One region of the Streptomyces pimonensis genome, then DNA from elsewhere that is predicted to be linked to it. Evidence: riboswitches for the same ligand, from Rfam matches in the RefSeq annotation. Region 1 holds a riboswitch; each other region holds the start of a gene.
The links. A riboswitch is a leader RNA that binds a small molecule or an ion and turns the genes downstream of it on or off. The one in region 1 is predicted to bind cyclic di-AMP.
Positions count from the first base shown of each region.

Region 1 (4,674 bases):
TCACCCGTCCGGTGCGACGGACTTCAGCGTCGCCCACCGCCGCCGCCCGCTACCGTCCCCGTCCGCCCCGGGTCCGCTGCGGTACACCCCGGCGCCGTCAACGCCCTCATCCACGACCACCGTGACCTCGCGTGGAAGGGCCGCGCCCTGCCGGCCAGGGCGGTCACCGGCCGCGAGGAGGAGATCCTGGAGCTGGTCGCCGAAGGTCGGACCTCGCAGCAGATCGCCGGTCTCCTCGTCATCGGCTCCGGGACCGTGGAGCGGCACCGCGCCGACCTGCCGGCCGAACTCGGCCTGAAGGACCGTCTGGAACTCACCCGGTACGCCGTCCGCGAGGGGCTGGTCGAGCCCTGAACCGGCGCAGGGGCCGGCGCGCCCGTTGTCAGACTGGACGCCCACAGGCCCGCCCGCCCCTGGAAGTAGGAACCGATGCCCCACCCGTACGTCCTGCTGTCCGCCGCCGTCTCCCTCGACGGCTATCTGGACGACACCGGCCCGGAGCGACTGCTGCTGTCGAGTCCGGCCGACTTCGACCGGGTCGACGAGGTACGGGCGTCCGTGGACGCCCTTCTGGTCGGCGCCGGCACGATTCGCGCCGACGACCCCCGGCTGCTGGTCAACTCGCCCGGGCGGCGTGCCGCCCGCCTCGCCGGGGGCGGGACCGAGTACCCGCTCAAGGTCGCCGTCAGCGGCTCCGGCGACCTGGACCCGACGGCCCGGTTCTGGCACACCGGCGGCGAGAAGGTCCTCTACACGACCGACGAGGGCGCCGGGCGCGCCCGCGCCCTCGGTCTCGACGCCGACGTCGTCCCGCTCGGCACCGGGCTCGACTGGCGGCGGCTGCTGGAGCATCTGCACGCCGAGCGCGGGGTCCGGCGGCTCATGGTCGAGGGCGGCGGCACGGTCCACACCCAGCTCCTCACCGAAGGACTGGCCGACGAGCTCCAGCTGGTCCTCGCGCCCCTGTTCGTCGGCGACCCGGAGGCCCCCCGCCTCTTCGGCCCCGGCTCCTACCCGGGCGGGCGGCTGCGGCTGGTCGAGAGCCGCCCGGTCGGCGACGTCGTCCTGATGCGCTACGAGCCCACCGCCCCCGGCACCGGCCCGCTGCCCTCCGCCGCCGACCACCACTGGCTGGCCCTCGCCTGCGAGCTGGCCGCCGAGTGCCCGCCCTCGGAGACGGCGTTCAGCGTGGGCGCGGTCGTGGTGGCCGCCGACGGCACGGAGCTGGCGCGCGGCCACTCCCGCGAGGGCGCCGACCCGGTGGTGCACGCGGAGGAGGCCGCGCTGGCCAAGGCCGATCCCGCGGACCCCCGACTCGCCACCGCCACCGTGTACTCCAGCCTGGAGCCCTGCGCCCGCCGCGCGTCCCGGCCGGCGCCCTGCGCCCGGCTCATCCTGGACGCGGGGGTGCGGCGGGTGGTCACGGCCTGGCGGGAGCCGGACACGTTCGTGGCGGGCGCCGACGGCACCGGAGTGCTGACCGGCGAGGGCGCCACCGTCGTCGTCCTGTCCCAGTACGAGGACCGCGCCAAGGCGCCGAACGGCCATCTGCTCGGCCGCTGAAACCGGGCCGCCGGTAAACGGATGTGCGCTGTGTCCCGCGGATGGCGTACAGTGGTCTCAACGACGCGGGGTGGAGCAGCTCGGTAGCTCGCTGGGCTCATAACCCAGAGGTCGCAGGTTCAAATCCTGTCCCCGCTACTGAAGGCCGAGGGCCGGAATCCAAGGGATTCCGGCCCTCGGTGTTTTCCGCTTCCCCGTTTCCCCGCTTCCTCGCTGCCCGTCTCCCTGCTCTCACCCACCGTGAGTGAGCCACCTCGCAGCGCATAACAACTGACGAACGGTCAGAAACTACCCATCGCCCGAGGGGCGGTCAACTCGTCCGTTTTTGTTCTCTCGTAGTGCTTAAGTACCCTCGAAAACCGTTAATGATCAAGAGGAACGGCTTGGAATCCGGCCCTCCCGTCTATTAACGTTCGATAACGCAGCGCGGTCGTCCCAGCCGTCACAGAAGGCGGCTCCGTGCGCACGCGCCGAATCCCGCGAGGGAACCGGGGAACCACCACCATGGGGTGAATCGCGTGAATACCGCCGTGTCCACACGGCCCGTATACGCGCGTAGGAGACCTTCCCGCTCCGAACCCGTCAGCTAACCCGGTAGGCGAAGACGGAAGGAAAGGAGCGCGCCCACGTGGCGTCCAACCCGCCTGCCCCCGAGGTCCCGTTCAAGCCGGGCGACACCTTCGCCTACGGCAGCGACGCCGACGAGGGCCCCTTCGAGGAGTGGAACCCCACCGCGGAGTCCGTTCGTCCCGTACGCGGCCGGCACCGCGTCTCCAAGCAGCGCGGCGGAGGACTCGCCCGCAGCTCCACCGTCCTGGGTGTCGGCGTCATAGCGGCCGTCGGCGCCGGAGGCATGGCGAGCGCCCAGACCGGCAAGCCGCCGGTGTCGATCTCCATGCCCGACCTTCCTGATGTGGGTTCCCTCGTCTCCGACGAGGAAACCCCCGAGGAACCGGTCACCCCCCTCAGCACCCTCGGCGTGACCGCCGCCGACACCGAGCAGGGCGCGTCCGACGCAGGTGAGGCGCTGCGCACCCGGATCATGGCGCAGGTCGAGCAGCAGCAGGCCCAGGCCGAGAGCAAGGCGGAGGCCGAGGCGGTCGCCGCCGCCGAGAAGCAGGCCGCCGAGGCCGCAGCCAAGGCGGAGAAGGAGGCCAGGGCCAAGGCCGAGGCCGCCCGGAAGAAGGCCGAGGAGGAGGCCAGGAGGAAGGCCGAGGCCGAGCGCCTCGCCGAGCTGGCCAAGCAGTACGCGCTGCCGACCTCCTCGTACACCGTCACCTCGACCTTCGGCCAGGCCGGCGCCTACTGGTCCTCCGGTCAGCACACCGGCCTCGACTTCGCCGCCCCCACGGGCACGCTGATCAAGGCCGTCCACACCGGCACGATCACCTCCGCCGGCTACGACGGCTCCTACGGCTACAAGACCGTGCTCACGCTCGACGACGGCACCGAGATCTGGTACGCCCACCAGTCCTCCATCAGCGTCAGCGTCGGCCAGAAGGTCAACACCGGTGATGTGATCGGCCGCGTCGGCTCCACCGGCAACTCCACCGGGGCCCACCTCCACCTGGAGGTCCACCCCGGCGGCTCCGCCGCGGGCATCGACCCGATGGCGTGGCTGCGCGGCAAGGGCCTCACCGTCTGAGCGAGCGGACCCGGTACGCCCCGGATCCCGGCAGTCCCGACGACGCCCCCCGACGTCAGGGCTGCCGGTCGGGTGTCTTCCGGGGCGGTGCGCGGCGCACCGGTCAGAACCGGCGGGCGCCCGGGTCGTAAGCGCCGTACGGGGGCCCGTACGGCGGAGGCCCGTAGCCGCCGTACACCGTCCACGGCGCCGCGGCGACCGGAGCCCGGGGCGCGGTGACGCGGGCCGCGTGCTCCAGGGCCGGCCGGGCCGCTCCCCGCCGGTGCCACAGCTCCAGCAGCAGTTCCCGTTCCCGGGCGACGAAGTCCGGCCCCGCCCGTCCGAGTCGCCCCCGGTGCCGCAGGAACGCCAGTGACGTCGCGTACGCCTCGTACGAGGCGACCGACCGTGCCGCCGCCCTCCCGCCGCAGCGGCGCGCGTACTGCCGGGCGACGCGCCGCGCCCGCATCGAACCCAACGCGCACGGCTCCGCCGCGTCGAGCCACCCGGCGGCCACGTACGCGGACAGCTCCGCCCGCACGGTCCGCAGCTCCCGCTGCCGCGTCCACACCGCCAGCCAGGTCAGCAGCCCGGACACCGGCACCATGAACGTCGCGTACACCGCGAGGAAGCCGTACCGGCCGAACGTCGAGGAGCCGTTCCACAGCGCGTGCACGCCCATCGCGAGGAGCAGCCCGCCCAGCGGCAGCAGCACACGCCGGGCCCGCTGCCGGTCCGCGGACAGCGCGGCGGCGCCGAAGCCGATCCCGGTGAGTACGGTGAACAGGGGATGCGCGAACGGCGACATCACGATGCGGACGAAGAAGGTCGCCGCGGTGACCGAGGTGATGCCGCTGTCGCCGGTGAGCCGGTCGGTGCCGAAGGCGGTGCCGAGATAGAGGATGTTCTCGGTGAACGCGAAGCCGGTCGCGGTGACCCCGGCTATCACCACGCCGTCGAGGATCCCGGTGAAGTCGCGTCTGCGGAACAGGAACACCAGCAGGACGGCCGCGGCCTTCGCGGACTCCTCCACCACCGGCGCTATGACGGTCGAGCCCAGGGTGTCGGCGCCGGTCGGGTCGGCGGTCGCCGTCGCTATCCACCGGGTGGCGAAGCTGTTCGCGACGATCGCCATCAGCGCCGCCGCACAGGCGCCCCAGGCGAAGGAGAACAGCAGGTTCCGCCAGGGTCCCGGCTCGACCCGGTCCAGCCAGCGGAAGGCGGCGACGAGCAGCGGCACGGGCAGGACGGCGAGACCGAGCCCGACCAGGAACCCCTGCGTCCCGGTCTGCTCGCGCACCAGCGCGAGGATGACCAGACCGGACAGCGCGAGCAGCGCGATCGGCGCGCCGTACCGGACCGGGGGCCGCTGCCACCAGTACACGTGCCGCGGCGCTCCACCGGGGGCCGCGCCGGGAGGCGCCGGGCACGGAGGACTGGTGACCAAGGAATCGGCCCTCACGAGGCGGGTTGGTGTCAGGCTCGGT
Region 1 is NZ_JAHWZY010000037.1:42,222-46,895, forward strand. It holds partial or broken gene KYY02_RS27720 (LuxR C-terminal-related transcriptional regulator) at 85-354, shown strand; gene KYY02_RS27725 (dihydrofolate reductase family protein) at 430-1,563, shown strand; tRNA gene KYY02_RS27730 (tRNA-Met) at 1,628-1,701, shown strand; cyclic di-AMP (ydaO/yuaA leader) riboswitch at 2,022-2,179, shown strand; gene KYY02_RS27735 (M23 family metallopeptidase) at 2,192-3,208, shown strand; gene KYY02_RS27740 (PrsW family intramembrane metalloprotease) at 3,312-4,634, opposite strand; gene trmB (tRNA (guanosine(46)-N7)-methyltransferase TrmB) at 4,664-4,674, opposite strand, start outside.

Region 2 (4,674 bases), on a different contig from region 1:
CCGCCCCCTCGGCCACGTCCTTCATCCACTCCCCCGGCTCCGCCCACGCGTGCGGCGCCAGGTTGAACGTCCCCCAGTGGATCGGCAGCAGCACCCCGCCCGGACTGCCTCCCTGCAGGTCGAGATGGGCCCGGACGCCTTCCTCGGGCGTCATGTGGATGTCGGGCCAGAAGTCCGAGTACGCGCCGACCTGGATCATCGTGGCGTCGAACGGGCCGTGATCGGCGCCGATGTCCTTGAAGCCCTCGAAGTAGCCGGTGTCACCGCTGTGGTAGATCCGGTGCTCCCCGCCCGCGACCGCCCAGGAGGCCCACAGGGTGTGCTGGGTGTTGCGCAGGCCCCGGCCGCAGAAGTGGCGGGCCGGGGTGGCGGTGAGGGTGAGGCCGCCGACCTCCGTCGCCTCGTGCCAGTCCAGCTCGCGCAGCCGCCCGGAGGATACGCCCCAGCGCTCCAGGCGGGCGCCGACGCCGAGGGGTACGGCGAACAGGGTGTCCGTGCCGGCCAGCGCCTTGACCGTGGGCAGGTCCAGGTGGTCGTAGTGGTCGTGGGAGATCACGACGACGTCGACCGGGCCGAGCGCGGCCAGCGGCAGCGGCACGGGGTGCAGTCGCCTGGGCCCGGCGAAGGGGAACGGCGAGCAGCGCTCGCCCCACACGGGATCGAACAGGACCCGGTGTCCGTCGATCTCCGCGAGCACGCTGGAGTGGCCCATCCAGGTCAGGCGCAGCCCGGTGGCCGGCGGACGGGAGATGTCGGCCAGGGTGGTCGGGTGCACCGGGACGGCGCCCTTCGGGGCGCGGCGGGAACGGGAGTCCTTGTCGAAGTAGGTCTTCGCCAGGTCCCGCGTCGCCCCCGTCGGGCGGATCCGGGCGGCGCCCCCGGGATTCCGGAAGACCCCGTCCTTGAAGTGCGGGGATCTGCGGATGCGTGCCATGCGCTCGCCACTCGGGTCCGCGCCGAAGGACACGGGCCGCAGGGCGCGCGGCCCGGAGCTCTGGGAACGGGAACCGGCCACGGTGCCTCCAAGTGGAGTCGGTCAGACATTCCATTATGTGCGGCGGTCCCCCGCACCGCGGTGCGGGGGACCGCCGCCACCGGCGAAGCGGCTCTCACGCCACCGCGGCGATCCGCACCTTGATGTCGTCCGGGGACAGCGTCCCCTTGGCGATCACGTGGTCGCCCGACGACTCCCCGCGCAGCCGGCGGCCGATCCACGGCACCAGGTACTCGCGGGCCCACTGGACGTCGTCCCGTCGGACCTCGAACGTGCCGCGGGGCGGCAGGGGCGGCCAGGGCTGTTCGGGGTCGGCGGGGACCTCCAGGCCGAGGGCCTGCCCGGCGCGGAGCGCGACACGGGTGTGTCCCTCCGGCGACAGGTGCAGCCGGTCGGCGTCCCAGGCCCTGCGGTCCTGGACGCTCCTGAGGGACCACAGGTCGAGCACCGGGCAGCTGTAGCGGTCGGCGACGGCCCGTACGTGCCCGTTGTACGTGGCGATCTTGCCGCGCAGATGCTTCAGCAGGGGAACGCCACGGGTGTCGAACCCGGTCGTCACCATCACCGTGCCGGACACGGCCGTGAGCGCGGCGATCGCCCGCTCGAACCGCTCGGCCACCTCGTCCGGATCGCTGCCCGGGCGGAGGATGTCATTGCCGCCCGCGCAGAACGAGACCAGGTCGGGGGCGAGTTCGACCGCCCTCGGCAGTTGGTCCGCCACGATCTGGTCCAGCAGCTTTCCGCGCACGGCGAGATTGGTGTACTCGAAGTCGCCCTCGGGCCGGAGGTCCGCGAGAAGCACGGCGAACCGGTCGGCCCAGCCGACGAACGCCCCGTCGGGGCCGGGGTCGCCGACACCCTCGGTGAAGCTGTCCCCCACCGCCACGTACGACCCGATCACTGCTCTGCTGTCACTCTTCGAATCGTCTGCCACAACCGCTCATGATTCACCTTCGAATGTGACCTACGCGACCGTAAGGAAAGGTTGACGCACGGTGAGATAAGACACTTCCAAAATGTTGGCCAACTCCGGAATACGCCGGAGGCCGGACCCGGGAATCGGGGTCCGGCCTCCGGCGCGCGCGTCGGGGAGGTCGTCGGGGGTCAGCCGATGGCGACACCCTTCGAGCGGAGGTAGGAGACCGGGTCCACGTCCGAGCCGTAGTCCGGGGTGGTGCGGATCTCGAAGTGCAGGTGCGGGCCGGTCGAGTTGCCGGTCGAGCCGGAGAGACCGACCTGCTGGCCGCCGGTCACGGCCTGGCCGGCCGAGACGGAGAGCGAGGACAGGTGGGCGTACTGGGCGTAGTGGCCGTCGTCGAGCTTGAGGACGACCTGGTTGCCGTACGCTCCGGCCCAGCCCGCGGAGACGACGGTGCCGGCGCCGACGGCCTTCAGGGAGGTGCCGGTCGGGACGGCGAAGTCGACGCCGGTGTGGTAGCCGCTGGACCACATGCTGCCGGCCACCTTGTAGGCGGTGCCGAGGCCGGCGCCGGGCACCGGGGAGCTGTAACCGGAGGCGCTCGCGGCCTGGTCGGTGTTCGTGGTCCGGGTGGAGGTGTCCGGGGAGGGCTGCTCGGCGGGCTGCTCGGTCTTCCGCTCCGGGGCCTGCGGGGCCGCGGCGGAGGGCGACTCCTGCGGCGCGGCCGTGGCGGCCCCGACGTCGACGGAGAGCCTCAGACCGGGGTGGATGAGTGACGGGTCGGCACCGATGGCCTCGCGGTTGTCCGCGTAGAGCTTCTTCCAGCCGCCGTCGACGTTCTCCGCCTCGGCGATCTTCGCGAGGTAGTCCCCGGCCTTCACGGTGTACGTGCGGGCCTCGCCGCCCTTGTCGGTGACGGTCTTCTGGCCGGCGGAAAGGGACTGGACGGCCTTTTCGGGGGCGCTCTGCGGCGTGGCGGCGTGCGCGCCGGTGGTGCCGAGGAGCGGCAGGGCGAGTGCGGCGCCACCGGTTCCGGCGACGGCGATGGAGCGGGTGAAACGCTGGGTCCTGGTACGGCGGTGCTTACCCTTCGCGGGCATGTCGAATTCCTCTCCGGCGCCTACGAGGTGAGCTGTCGGGTGCGGGCTGGAGATGCCCGGCCGCGCTGTCGCGTGGCTTAACCCCAAGCCGTTCCGGGAACCGGAACAGGCAGTCGTACCTGTGGGTCCCCCGTTCCTGCCGTGGACGGGTCAGTGTGTGCGGGCTCCGGGCGGCGGCAGGATTAGGCGTCCGTCCGGATCGGTGGCGAACGTAAGCGACCCGGACGCGGTGGGACAAGCGCGAGGTTCACCGCGAACACGCTTTTTCGTGATCGACATACGGAAAAGACGTCACCGAGCGTCAGCCGGGATTCCCTTCCCGCACGAATTCCCCTGCCCCTCCACGGAATTACGTGAGCATGGCGACAACACATCGTCACGGATATGACGATGCTCACGCACCCCTCCCCATCCCCCTTTCTTTCGGGGCACATTACGGCGAAGCGCATCAATCGGACATGACGCGCCAATCATGCGATCACCGGCGCCGCAGCCGGAACACCGCGGCGTCCAGGTCTCCCCGCAGACCGGTGTGCAGCCCGTGGTGCAGCAGGACGGCGCCCCGGTGCGTTTCGCCGCTTTCACGGCATTCGTACGACGCCTCCGGATCGAGGCCGCGCAGCCGGAGGGCCGGAACGGGCTCTCCGTGGTGCTGGGCCTGGAGGCAGGCGAGGACGACGGTCTCGTCGCCGAGGACGTACTGCACCGCGCTCAGCCCGCCCTCCGGAGGACGCAGCCGGTACAGGTCGCCGCGCTGGACGAGGGGCCGGATCTCCTTGTAGAGCGCGACCCACTCCCGCGCCTCGGCGAGCTCCTCCTCCGTCCACCGCGCGAGGTCGCCGCCGACGCCGAGCACCCCGGCCATGGCGCTGACGAACCGGAAGCGCAGCGAACTGACCCGCCCGTTGAGCATCGCGTTGGGGCTGTCGGTGACCCAGGCGGCCATCACCCGGGCCGGATGGATCTGGCTGAAGCCGTGCTGGATGGCGAGCCGGTCGAGCGGGTCGGTGTTGTCCGAGGTCCACACCTGGTCGGTACGGGAGAGGACTCCCAGGTCGATCCGCCCGCCGCCGCCCGAGCAGGACTCGAAGGCCACGCCCGGATGGGCCGCCCGCAACCGGTCCAGCAGGGCGTACAGACCGCGCACGTGGTCGATCCACAGCCGCTGCGGATACGGGTCGTCCGGCCAGCCGACGTCGCTGAAGCAGCGGTTGAAGTCCCACTTCACATAGTCGACGGGGGTGCCGGAGAGCAGCCCGTCCAGCCGTTCCCAGAGGTACTCCCGGACGTCGTCACGCGCGAGGTTGAGCACCAGCTGGTTGCGGAACTCCGTACGCCGGCGGTCCGGCTGGAACTGCACCCAGTCGGGGTGCGCGCGGTACAGGTCGCTGTCGGGGTTGACCATCTCCGGCTCGACCCAGATGCCGAACCGCATCCCGAGCCCGTGCACATGGTCCGCGAGCGGTTTCAGGCCGCCGGGGAAGCGGCCGGGGTGGGGGGTCCAGTCGCCGAGTCCGGCCCGGTCGCTCGTACGGGCCCCGAACCAGCCGTCGTCGACCACGAACAGCTCGACGCCCATCGCGGCAGCCCGCTGCGCGAGCGTCCGCTGCTGCTCCTCGGAGATGTCGAACCCGGTGGCCTCCCAGGAGTTGAACAGCACG
Region 2 is NZ_JAHWZY010000011.1:208,517-213,190, forward strand. It holds gene KYY02_RS13955 (MBL fold metallo-hydrolase) at 1-1,015, opposite strand, end outside; gene KYY02_RS13960 (SGNH/GDSL hydrolase family protein) at 1,110-1,895, opposite strand; gene KYY02_RS13965 (M23 family metallopeptidase) at 2,099-3,013, opposite strand; cyclic di-AMP (ydaO/yuaA leader) riboswitch at 3,018-3,176, opposite strand; gene KYY02_RS13970 (alpha-galactosidase) at 3,492-4,674, opposite strand, start outside.
Region 2: it holds a riboswitch for cyclic di-AMP, as region 1 does, so the genes downstream of both, KYY02_RS13965 (M23 family metallopeptidase) here and KYY02_RS27735 (M23 family metallopeptidase) in region 1, are expected to answer to the same signal.

Region 3 (4,674 bases), on a different contig from region 1:
GCGCGAAGAAGCGGTAGTACTTCGACTCGTCCGACACCTGCTCGTAGAAGCTGACCAGGCGCTCGGCGTCATCGACGGTGATGGGGCGGATGCGCGCGGTGCCGCCGTCGCGCAGCACCACGTCGGCTTCCCAGTGGGCGGGGTACTCGTACCGGTCCGACGAGGTCTGCATGGGCCCAGAGTACGGCTCGCGTACGGCGACGGCGCGAGGCAGTCTGTGGTGGACGACAGCCGGACCGAGGCCGCGGTCCGGCCGCCACCGGGAGCGGACGCCGCCCCCGGGCATGCTTCACGATGTGGGAAACTGGTCTAGACAACCCTGAACAGTGAAGGGCAGCAACACATGGCTGAGCGCCGCGTCAACGTCGGCTGGGCCGAGGGTCTCCACGCCCGCCCCGCCTCCATCTTCGTCCGAGCCGCCACGGCCGCAGGCGTCCCGGTGACGATCGCCAAGGCCGGGGGCGACCCGGTCAACGCGGCCTCCATGCTGGCCGTCCTGGCCCTGGGCGCCCAGGGCGGCGAGGAGGTCGTCCTCGCTTCCGACGCCGAGGGCGCCGACGCCGCCCTGGACCGTCTGGCGAAGCTGGTCTCCGAGGGCCTCGAGGAGCTCCCCGAGACCGTCTGAGCATTCACGACCACGGGAGTCGTCTCCTCGACGGACGCCCGTCCGTCTCACCGAAAGGCCCGCCCGGACCACCGGACGGGCCTTTCGCTTTCCCTTTTCCAAGCAGCACGAATAACCCCCGGAATTACTCCCTCTTTGTATACGGCAGCCGTGTTAATGCCGGAGACCCGTCATGTTTACGGCATGTTGCGAGTTCCTCACCCGGTCCGCGCGGCCGGCGCCGGAGGCGAAACGCAGGCGGTGCCCGGCGCTCGCGCGCTCGGTGTGCAGCGCCGTGACGGACCGCGCGCGGTCGCCGTCGCCGCGCGCCACGGCGTCCACGATCGCGCCGTGCTCCGCCCAGTACCCGACCGGATCGGACGGACCCTCGGCGGCGTACATCCAGGCGATCTTGTGCCGCAGCTGGGTCAGCGCCGAGGTCAGCGCCGGGCTGCCGGTGGCCTGGGCGAGCGTCTCGTGGAACCAGCCGCTCAAGGAGCGCAGATCGTCGCTGTGGCCCTGACGGGCGCGTTCCTGCCCCAGCCGGACCAGGCCGCGCAGCACCTTCAGATGGGCCTCGGTGCGGCGCTGGGCCGCGCGGGAGGCGCCGAGCGGCTCCAGCAGCATGCGCATCTCCAGCAGGTCGGCGGCCTCCTGCTCGGTGGGTTCCGCGACGCACGCGCCCGCGTGCCGCCGGGTCACCACGAACCCCTCGGCCTCCAGCGTGCGCAGCGCCTCCCGGACGGGGACGCGGGAGACACCGTAACGGCGGGCGAGGACTTCCTCGGTGAGCCGGCCGCCGCGCTCGTGGACACCCGCGACGATGTCGTCCCGGATCGCCGTGCACACCGAGTGCGCGGGAATACGCATGACCGACCTCCGCTTAATCCCCGTGAAACGTCGACGATTGACGTGTGTTCCGTGACTCTATTCCAATCAGCGGGAATTCACGACGGCGGACCGGAATCCATGCGCGTTTTTCGGACGAGCGCCGACCGGAAACACCGGTGCCCCGGCTCGGGGAGCCGGGGCACCGGGAAGTCCTCGGGTCAGAGGCTGACGCCGTGCGCGCGGAGGTAGGCGACGGGATCGAGGTCGGAGCCGTACTCGGCCGTCGTACGGGCCTCGAAGTGCAGGTGCGCGCCCGTGACGTTGCCGGTGGCGCCGGAGAGGCCGATCCGCTGCCCGGCGGCGACCTGCTGGCCCACCGAGACGCCGATGGACGACAGGTGGGCGTACTGGGTGTACGTGCCGTCGTTCATCCTGATGACGACCTGGTTGCCGTACGAGCCGCCCCAGCCGGCCTCGACGACGGTGCCGATGCCGACCGACTGGACGGGGGTGCCGCTCGCGGCGTGGAAGTCGACACCGGTGTGGCTGCCGGAGGACCACAGCGAGCTGCCGGCCCGGTAGCTGGTCGAGACGTACGAGCCGGGGATCGGGGAGACGAAGGTGCTGAGGCGCTCGCGCTCGGCCTCCCGCGCGGCGCGCTCCTTCTCCGCGCGGGCCTTCGCGGCGGCCTCCTCGGCGGCCTTCTCGCGCGCCGTCTCCTCGGCGGCCTTCCGCGCGGCGGCCTCGGCCGCCTCCCGGGCGGCCTCGTGCTGGGCGGCCGCCTGGGCCTCTATCCGCTCGGCGACCGCGTCGCCCAGGGTGACGACGGGCGTGAGGCCGGTCTGCGCGGCAGCGGGCTCGGCGGCGAGTGCGGGAGCCGCGAGGGAGCCGACGACGCCGGTGGTGGTGAGCGCCGCGACGCCCGCCGCGCGGGCGGTGCCGCGCTGCATCCTGCTGGGACGACGGTGCTTGCCCGGGGCGCGGGTGAACGCCATGTACAGGCTGGTCCTTTCCTTCCCTCTCGCCTACCGGGTTAGCTGACGGGTTCGGAGCAGGAAGGTCTCCTACGGGCCCCCTCGCGACACGCGCGGGCGTCCGATTCACCCCAGGGACGTATGTGGGTCCCCGGCTCCCCTGGCTCGCGCCGTACGGGGACTCGGCGATGGCTGTCCGGTGCCGCGGGTGCGGCGCACTGACCGACGAACAGCCCGGACGAAGCTATGCGGGACGCCTCCCGATCCTCAAACGGATCCGGGTTTTTGTAGCGCATCCCACAGGGCAGACAGGCAACCTCCGCCCCAATTCGGGCATACGAGGGCCCTGGTGGCTCTCCTGCCACCAGGGCCCCGAGCGTGTGCGCCGTGGCGGCTCGCTACTCGGCGGTCACGACGGTGACTTCGCCGATCCCGAGGGCCTCCACCGGCGCCTTGATCTGCGCCGCGTCGCCGACGAGGACCGTCACCAGGCGGTCCACCGGGAAGGCGTTCACGACGGCCGCGGTGGCCTCCACGGTGCCGGTCGCGGCCAACTGCCGGTACAGGTCCGCCTGGTAGTGGTCGGGCAGGTACTGCTCGACCTGGTCGGCCAGGGTGCTCGCGACGGCCGCGGCGGTCTCGTACTTGAGCGGCGCCACACCCACGAGGTTCTGCACGGCGACATCGCGTTCGTCGTCGGTGAGCCCTTCCGCGGCGAGCGTGCGCAGCACCGTCCACAGGTCGTCGAGGGCGGGTCCGGTGTTCGGGGTGTCGACGGAGCCGCTGATCGCCAGCATCGCCGCGCCGGCACCGTCCGGGGCGGACCTGAGGACCTGCCCGAACGACCGTACGCCGTAGGTGTATCCCTTCTCCTCACGCAGCACGCGGTCCAGGCGGGACGTGAGGGTGCCGCCCAGGCAGTACGTGCCGAGCACCTGCGCGGGCCACACGCGGTCGTGCCGGTCGGGCCCGATGCGGCCGATCAGCAGCTGCGTCTGGACGGCGCCGGGGCGGTCCACGATCACGACGCGGCCGGTGTCGTCCGCGACCACCGGTGGGACGGGCCGCGGCTGGGCCGGGGAGCCGGCCCAGGCGCCCAGGGTGCCGCCGAGCAGCGCGTCCAGGTCGATGCCGGTGAGGTCGCCGACGACCACGGCGGTGGCCGTGGCGGGGCGGACGTGCTTCTCGTAGAAGGTGCGCACGGCCGCGGAGTCGATGCCGGTGACCGTCTCCTCGGTTCCCTGGCGGGGGCGCGACATGCGCGAACTCGCCGGGAACAGCTCCTTGGAGAGCTCCTTGGCGGCGCGGCGGGAGGGGCTGGCCAGCTCGTGCGGGATCTCGTCGAGGCGGTTGCGGACCAGCCGCTCGACCTCGCTGTCGGCGAACGCGGGCGCCCTGAGCGCGTCGGCGAGCAGCCCGAGGCCCTTGGTGAGCCGGGAGGCCGGCACCTCCAGGCTGAGGCGGACGCCGGGGTGGTCCGCGTGCGCGTCCAGGGTGGCGCCGCAGCGCTCCAGCTCGGCGGCGAACTCCTCGGCGGAGTGCTTGTCGGTGCCCTCGGAGAAGGCCCGCGCCATGATCGTGGCGACACCGTCGAGACCGTCCGGCTCGGCCTCCAGGGGCGCGTCGAGGAGCACCTCGACGGCGACGACCTGCTGGCCGGGACGGTGGCAGCGCAGCACGGTCAGGCCGTTGTCGAGCGTGCCCCGCTCGGGGGCCGGGAAGGCCCAGGGCTTGGCGTCGCCCGCCTGCGGCCGCGGGTGGAAGTCCATCGTGGCGAGCTCGGTCACTTCGCCGTCTCCTCGTTCTCGTCGGCGCCGGCAACTGCGGCGGCTTCCTCGGTGTCCTCGCCCTCCGGGGCGACCGGCTCGTAGACGAGCACCGCGCGGTTGTCGGGGCGCAGGCGGGCCTTGGCGACCTCCTTCACCTCCTCCGCCGTCACCTCCAGGACGCGCTGCACGGCGGTCAGGGCGAGCTGCGGGTCGCCGAACAGGACCGCGTACCGGCACAGTTCGTCGGCGCGGCCGGCGACCGTGCCGAGCCGGTCGAGCCACTCGCGCTCCAGCTGGGCCTGCGCGCGCTCCATCTCCTCCGCCGTGGGACCCTCCTCGGCGAACCGGGCGAGCTCCTCGTCGATGGCGGCCTCGATGACCGGCACCTCCACGTCGCCGGACGTCTTCACGTCCAGCCAGCCCAGGGAGGGCGCCCCGGCCAGCCGCAGCAGGCCGAAGCCGGCGGCCACGGCCGTGCGGTCGCGCCGTACCAGCC
Region 3 is NZ_JAHWZY010000055.1:14,307-18,980, reverse strand. It holds gene KYY02_RS31420 (bifunctional acetate--CoA ligase family protein/GNAT family N-acetyltransferase) at 1-172, opposite strand, end outside; gene KYY02_RS31415 (HPr family phosphocarrier protein) at 344-625, shown strand; gene KYY02_RS31410 (GntR family transcriptional regulator) at 779-1,474, opposite strand; gene KYY02_RS31405 (M23 family metallopeptidase) at 1,654-2,430, opposite strand; cyclic di-AMP (ydaO/yuaA leader) riboswitch at 2,443-2,607, opposite strand; gene KYY02_RS31400 (M16 family metallopeptidase) at 2,808-4,196, opposite strand; gene KYY02_RS31395 (M16 family metallopeptidase) at 4,193-4,674, opposite strand, start outside.
Region 3: it holds a riboswitch for cyclic di-AMP, as region 1 does, so the genes downstream of both, KYY02_RS31405 (M23 family metallopeptidase) here and KYY02_RS27735 (M23 family metallopeptidase) in region 1, are expected to answer to the same signal.